DNA from 3 places in the Paenarthrobacter sp. NPDC057981 genome. Region 1 is predicted to be linked to each of the others. Evidence: riboswitches for the same ligand, from Rfam matches in the RefSeq annotation. Region 1 holds a riboswitch; each other region holds the start of a gene.
The links. A riboswitch is a leader RNA that binds a small molecule or an ion and turns the genes downstream of it on or off. The one in region 1 is predicted to bind thiamine pyrophosphate.
Positions count from the first base shown of each region.

Region 2: linked by a shared signal. The riboswitch ahead of thiD (bifunctional hydroxymethylpyrimidine kinase/phosphomethylpyrimidine kinase) and the one ahead of ACFVSI_RS05915 (ECF transporter S component) in region 1 are both predicted to bind thiamine pyrophosphate.
Region 3: linked by a shared signal. The riboswitch ahead of thiO (glycine oxidase ThiO) and the one ahead of ACFVSI_RS05915 (ECF transporter S component) in region 1 are both predicted to bind thiamine pyrophosphate.

Region 1 is NZ_JBHVQI010000003.1:251,265-253,456, reverse strand. Features, by position in the region: gene ACFVSI_RS05925 (DUF4235 domain-containing protein) at 1-160, opposite strand, end outside; gene ACFVSI_RS05920 (NUDIX domain-containing protein) at 186-875, opposite strand; TPP riboswitch at 1,047-1,182, shown strand; gene ACFVSI_RS05915 (ECF transporter S component) at 1,258-1,878, shown strand; gene ACFVSI_RS05910 (ABC transporter ATP-binding protein) at 1,878-2,192, shown strand, end outside.
Region 2 is NZ_JBHVQI010000011.1:78,920-81,111, reverse strand. Features, by position in the region: gene thiD (bifunctional hydroxymethylpyrimidine kinase/phosphomethylpyrimidine kinase) at 1-1,082, opposite strand, end outside; TPP riboswitch at 1,073-1,171, opposite strand; gene ACFVSI_RS12110 (Rne/Rng family ribonuclease) at 1,258-2,192, opposite strand, start outside.
Region 3 is NZ_JBHVQI010000022.1:21,800-23,991, reverse strand. Features, by position in the region: gene thiO (glycine oxidase ThiO) at 1-1,027, opposite strand, end outside; TPP riboswitch at 1,018-1,139, opposite strand; gene thiE (thiamine phosphate synthase) at 1,167-1,850, shown strand; gene ACFVSI_RS17225 (TM2 domain-containing protein) at 1,941-2,192, shown strand, end outside.

The DNA of each region.
Region 1 (2,192 bases):
CAAAGGTCAGGGCCGAGCGAAGGCTCGTTTCCATGTCGTCGTTGCCTGTGGGCGGCTTGTTGCCCGTGGCCTTTTCCCAGCCTTTGTTGACGAGTTTGGTACCGACAAAGCCTGCGCCGAGGCTAATTCCGGCGCCCAACAGCTTGAAAAAGAGGTTCATGCCCCCAGCCTAGCTGTACGGCAGGCTACCTGCGGTTCTCCCGTTCCTTGAGAAACGCAGTCAAGGATCCGACCGGCGCCAGCACCGGGATCACCGGGTGTTCGGCCGACCAAAGGGCGTCCACGGAGTCGAAAGCCGCGATTTCCTTGAGCAAGTAATAGGTGGGCGGCATCAACTTAAGCCCGCCTTCAGCTTCGGCGGCCAAAATTCCGCTGACAGGCATCCACAGTGATTGCCAGGCCTCCGTGGTCTGGTGCCGAGGCTGCGCTTCCGGTGCGGGTTTCGCGATGTAGAAGTAGGTGTCAAAACGCTTGGGCATATCCACTGGAGTGATCCAGTTGGCCCAGGGGCGCAGGGCTGCGGCCTCTATGGCCAGCCCAGCCTCTTCCTGGACCTCGCGGATGGCTGCAGCGAGGACGGTACCCGCGGCCTTCTGCGTCAGGGCTGGATCCGAGGAAATCGAACTCTGTGCCCAGGCGGCAGCGTGGCTGTGGAGCAGCTCCGCCGGGTAATCCCATCCGGCCTGATCCGTTGCATCCACCCGGCCGCCCGGAAACACCACCATCCCCGCAGCGAAGTCCATGGTGCTGACCCGGTGCTGGACGAACGCCTCGAGCCCGGACGGGGTATCGCGGAGCAGGATGACGCTGGCTGCGAGGCGTGGCTCGGACACTGGCGTGGTGTCGGGAAGGCTGGAGCCGGGAAGATCCGTCATGCAGTCATTCTCGCAGGTGCGTTGCGGGGCCTGCTCTGCGTGCCACGGGCGAGGAATGGGGCGCAGAGCGGGCCTCGCAAGGGCAAGGACGGAATATGACCCCGCCTGCCCGCCCACCCGGGCTCCCAAGCACGCCAAGGTGTAAACTGAACCAGCCCATCAGGGCAGATTTGATAACGACAGGGGAGCGCCTCCGTCGAATCCTGCACCACGCAGGAGACGCGAGGGCGCTGAGAGTGCGGACAGCCGCAGACCCTCGAACCTGATCCGGTTAGTACCGGCGCAAGGGAGTCGAGCTTCTCAGAGTGTCCGGATCCGGACGGCGCAAGCCAGGTGGACTCCGGGGAGCACTTTCCCCTCCTGTAACCTCAGGAGGCAGAAAATGACCACGGTAAACGTGAAGAAGACCAGTTACGGCTGGCGAGTTGTAGACATCGTGGTGGCAGCCCTCATCGCCATCGCCGGCGGCGTGATCTTCTGGGCCTGGTCTCAGGGCGCCGCGATCGTATCCATCCCCATGAACGCGGCCTACCCGCCGCTGACCGGCCTGATCGCCGGCGGCTGGATGATCCCCGCCGTCCTGGGCATGCTCATTATCCGCAAGCCCGGCGCAGCCCTGTTCTGCGAGGCTGTGGCCGCCACCGGCGAACTCATCATGGGCTCGCAGTACGGCACCACGGTGCTGATCTCCGGCATCCTGCAGGGTCTCGGCGCGGAGCTCATCTTCGCGGCGTTCCGTTACAAGAAGTTCAACCTGCCCACGTCGCTTCTCGCGGGTGCAGGTGCCGGACTCTTCTGCGGCCTTAACGACTCCTTCCTCCCGTGGGGCTGGAACATCGCCTATGAGGCCATCGACAAGCTGACCTACATCGCGTTCTGCACGCTTTCCGGCGCCATCATCGCCGGCGCACTGTCCTGGATCGCCACCCGCGGTCTGGCGAAGACTGGCGTTCTCAGTTCCTTCGCCTCGCGCAAGGCCGCTTCGGAGCCAGTCTTCAGCTGATGCCCGCCACACAGAGCGGCACGGTCAAGCCTGCCGCCATTTCCGCCGAGGGGTGGGGGTGGCGGCATGCGGGGCGTTCCACGCCAGCCATCCAGGGCCTGGACCTGCGGATTGAACCAGGGGAGCGGGTCCTCCTGCTGGGCCCATCCGGGGCCGGCAAGTCCACGCTCCTGCACGCCCTGGCCGGGGTGCTGGGTGACGAGGAAGACGACTCGGACGAGACCGGCTCGCTGCTGATCGACGGCGCCGCGCCCCGGGAGTCGCGGGGCCGCGCCGGGTTGATGCAGCAGGACCCCGAAACCCAGGTGATCCTC
Region 2 (2,192 bases), on a different contig from region 1:
CAGAACAGTTGTTCATCTTCAGTCGGCGCCAAGGCACCTGCCCGGGCCAGCACCCTGGAATAGCCATTCAAATAGATGGCGTCTTGGGCCAGGTAGTAGCTGAACGCCGTCTCCGGCAACTGCCCGGACTGCAGTTCCTGGATGAAGTTCAGCTCGTGGATTCTTTCAAGCTCGGGAACGGCTTCTTTCCACAAAGTGGCAGCGAACCCGCCGGTGTGGAGTTTGCGCTGGTGGTGGAAGTGGTCCACTGGCCCGCTGCCTCGGCCCACCTCCAGCTCAGCTGACCCCCTCAGCGCTTGGAGCAGCCAGGGCTTTACCTCGCGCAACGACGCTTCCCAGTCACCCGTACGCACCTGGACTGTGGCCAGCGCTGACGACAACGAGCACCCAGTGCCATGGCTGTTCTTTGTCGAAATCCGGGGACCGGCTACCTCGACGACATCCTGCTGCAGCAAGCCACCTGTGTTGATCAACGCGTCCGGACATTCCGAGCCAGCCAGGTGACCGCCCTTGACCAGCACGGTGTTTCCGCATTCCGCGGCCAAGCGTTTGCCCTGCTCCAGAGCCGAGGCCCAATCGGCCGCCTCCGCCTCGCCCAACAATATGGCAAGCTCCGGCAGGTTGGGCGTGACAAGGTCGGCCAACGGCAGCAAGGAACGAAGAGCATCGCCGGCCGACTCCGTCAGGAGGCGGTCACCGCTGGTGGCCACCATCACCGGGTCAAGAACGACGACGGCGGGGCGCACCTCCTCGAGCCAGCTGCGGACCTCGTTGATCACCTCGGCGTCCCCCAGCATCCCGATCTTGACGGCATCGATGGCGATATCGCTGCTGATCGCGGTCAACTGTTGCCGCAGGAATTCCACCGGGGGTACGTGCACCGCACTGACACCCTGGGTGTTCTGTGCAGTCAGGGCAGTGATGGCAGCCATTCCGTATCCGCCGTGGGCGGCGATGCTCTTCAGGTCTGCCTGGATTCCTGCCCCTCCGGAGGGATCGGAGCCTGCGATGCTCAGTACCCGCGGGGTCTGCGTGTGCTCCGCCACTAACGGGTACACAGAGGAATATGACAACTCAGCCATGAGGACATCCCTTCGCCGGTGCTAACCGGACAGGTTCAACGGGTCTGGATCTCAGCCCGGCCCAACGCCTGGCACCCCGTGTCAGTCCCCCAGCCTAACGCACCGAAAAAGGCAAGGGCCCCGCAATGCCCGCTCCTGGCGGATATTACAGGGCCCTCGAAACCGCGGACGTCGATCAGAGCTCGGAAGCCGGCACGCCGACACCCAGGATGATGGGTTCCTCCGAAGCTGGTTTCCGGACCGGTTCTGCCGGCGCCTTGGACTCGTGCGCCGATCCCTGGGCAGCTGTGGCCGATTCCTCATGGTGCTCAACACTGGTCTCATTGGCCGCACCTTGTGCCCTGCTGGCACTGCGGTTCCGGCGACCTCGGCGACCCCTCGAAGCCGCAGGAGCTTCCTCCGACACAGGAACCTGTGCAGCGGCTTCCGGGGCTGCAGGAGCCTTGAGGTCCGCTGCACTCTCCGAAGGGCCCTCGTCCTCGGCGGACGGAGCGGCACCGAGGTGCGAGAACGCCTCGGCCAAACGGTCCAGGCTCATGGCAGGCTTGGACGTCTGCGGCTCGTCATGGTGTTCAACGAATGGCAGCGCAACCTCTTCGCCGCCGAAGCGCAGCACCGGGGTGGAGCGGGCTTCACGGACGGCGGCATCGTGGGCCTCAGTGGCCTGGTCCGTCGGAGCATGCTCTGCCGCGGGAGGAACGGAGCCTGCGCCGGCCTCGTGCTGTCCTGCAGCCCGTGCAAGCTCTTCGGCCTTGTGGATTTCGTCATCGTGCAGGTGGGCTGCATGGGCTGCGGCGGCAATCGTCGCCAGCGCTGCACGGGTCGCTTCAGCTTTTGCCTGGCGCGCAGGGTCCTGTGGTTCCGGGTGGGCCGCCGGTGCAGCCGGAGCTGAGGGCGCCGAATGGACCTGGGCGGGTGCTTCGGCTGCCCCCTGCGCTCCTCCCTTGCCGCGACGACGCTTGCGTTCCGTGCGTGCGGTGGGCTGTTGCGCCTCGGTGTTGGGACGGTGCTGCTCGACAGCCGCCACGTTGGCACGACGATGCTCCACGGGCTCGTCGTGTGTCACCACACCGCGCCCTGCGCAATGCTCACATTGTTCACCGAAGACCT
Region 3 (2,192 bases), on a different contig from region 1:
CCAGCAACGGGGCATTGTCCGGAGTTCCTGGTCGTGCGCGGGCCGTTGCCTCCAGGAGTTCGAGTTCAGCCACGGCAGGCACCAGAACCTGCACGTCGCGCAGGAGCTGGTAGACGCCACCGGCCGAGACGGCGTTGGAGGTCGCAGACAGACTGTCCTCGCGTTGCGTAGCGCCGATCACCACGGTTCCGTCTTCCCGCGGAACGATGTAGACAGGCACTCCACGGACCATTCCCCGGACTGTGGCGGTTACAAGCGGACGGAGGTGCGCCGGGACGCGCAGGCGGAGGATGTCTCCGTAGACCGGCCTGACCGGAAGGCTGAGCCCCTCGGGAAGGCCCCGCAAGTGAGGGGCTCCCAGCCCGTTGGCCACGACCGTTTCGGCGGCATGGACGGTGCCGCCGTTTTCAAGCTCGACGCCGGCAACCCGGTCCCCGTCCCACAACAACCCTCGGGCAGAGGCCTCAACGGCGAACCCATCTTCGGCCCCCTTCACCCAGCTGCCATCGTCCGGCGAATGCGCGGCAAGGGCCGCCAAAAGGTGGGCCGCCAATTTCCGCGGATCAACCTTGTGATCCGCACGAATGTCGAAGGCACAGGAAATTTGCGGGCTCAGCAGTGGTTCGCGGTTCCGTGCCTCACGCAGGGACAGCGGCTCGACCTCCAGGCCCGCCGCAAGCTGAGCCGCGCGAAGGTCTGCGAGCGCCCTGCGGTCCGCGGCGTCGGCACCCACGGCGAGGGTCGGCGTCGTGCTGTATCCGGTGGCTTCCGTGGGCTGAGGCAGGCCGCCCACGAATGATGGCCACAATCGGGATGACTCGAGCATGAGGTCCAGGAGGTCTTCTTCCTGGTAGTGGAGTTCGCTCACCGGTGCCAGCATTCCGGCAGCCGCAAAGGTAGCGCCACTGGCAGGCGCCGGGTCGATGAGGGCCACGGAGCGGCCCAGCTTCCGTGCTTGATGGGCTATGCCCAGGCCAATGATCCCACCGCCGATGATGGCGACATCTGCGTGAATGGCTTCTGCCATCTGTTTCCTTCCCTACGCCGGTACTAGCCGGATCAGGTCAAGCGGTCGGCTCCCAAGCCCTCTCAGCCGGACGGTCACAATGATGGTCGTCGCGGCTCCCGCGGTACGTGCCCAGTTTAGAGGAACTAGTGTGGTTTCCATGACCCAGCATGAATCCCTCGCCTCGGCCCGCCTCTACCTGTGCACTGACGCGCGCAAACGCCAAGGCGATTTTGAAGACTTTGTCGATGCAGCCTTCCGGGGCGGAGTGGACATCATCCAACTCCGCGACAAGACGATCGAAGCTGCTGAGGAATTGGAATTGCTGACCGTCCTGCGCAGCGTTGCCGAACGCCATGGACGGCTCTGGGCAGTCAACGACCGGGCCGATATTGCCAGTGTTTCCGGGGCTCCTGTGTTCCATGTGGGGCAAAAGGATCTGCCCCTGGAGGTCGCCCGTACCTTCCTGCCCCACCCTGCCGTCATTGGCCTGTCCACCCACACTCCCGAGCAAGTGAACGCGGCCATCACCTCCTCGCCCAGCGACCCGGGTCTGGACTACTTCTGTGTTGGCCCGGTATGGGCAACGCCCACCAAGCCCGGCCGCGACGCCGTGGGAACCGGCTTGGTCACATATGCCGCAGAAGCGATCAAGCGCGCTGAAGAGACCACAGGCGGGGCCGTTGATTTGCCCTGGTTCGCGATCGGTGGAATCGACCTTGGCAACGTAGAAGAGGTACTCGCAGCCGGCGCCGGCCGCATCGTCGTCGTCCGCGCCATTACCGAGGCGGAAGACCCGACGGCGGCAGCGAAGTCGCTGCTCGAAGCCCTCGACGCCGCTTAGCGGCAACCCCGCGGGCCACGCTGCCCGACGGCCGGTCCCCGCCGGTCCGCCATCCAAAACCTCGCACCCGCACCACTGAAGGAAGTCCACGTGAGTTACCCGAATTACCCGCCCGCGCCCGATAACGGACAAGGAGCGGGTGTTCCTCCGGTCCCCAACGCACCTGCCCCTTATGGCAGCCCCTATCAAGGTGGGCCCTACTCCGGCTATCAACCCACGCCGGGTTCGGGTTCTTACGGCCCTCCGGGCGGCGATGGAACGGCAAAGTCGTTCGTGGTCACCTGGATCCTCTCCTTGCTCCTGGGCGGACTGGGTGTCGACCGGTTCTACCTGGGCAAGATC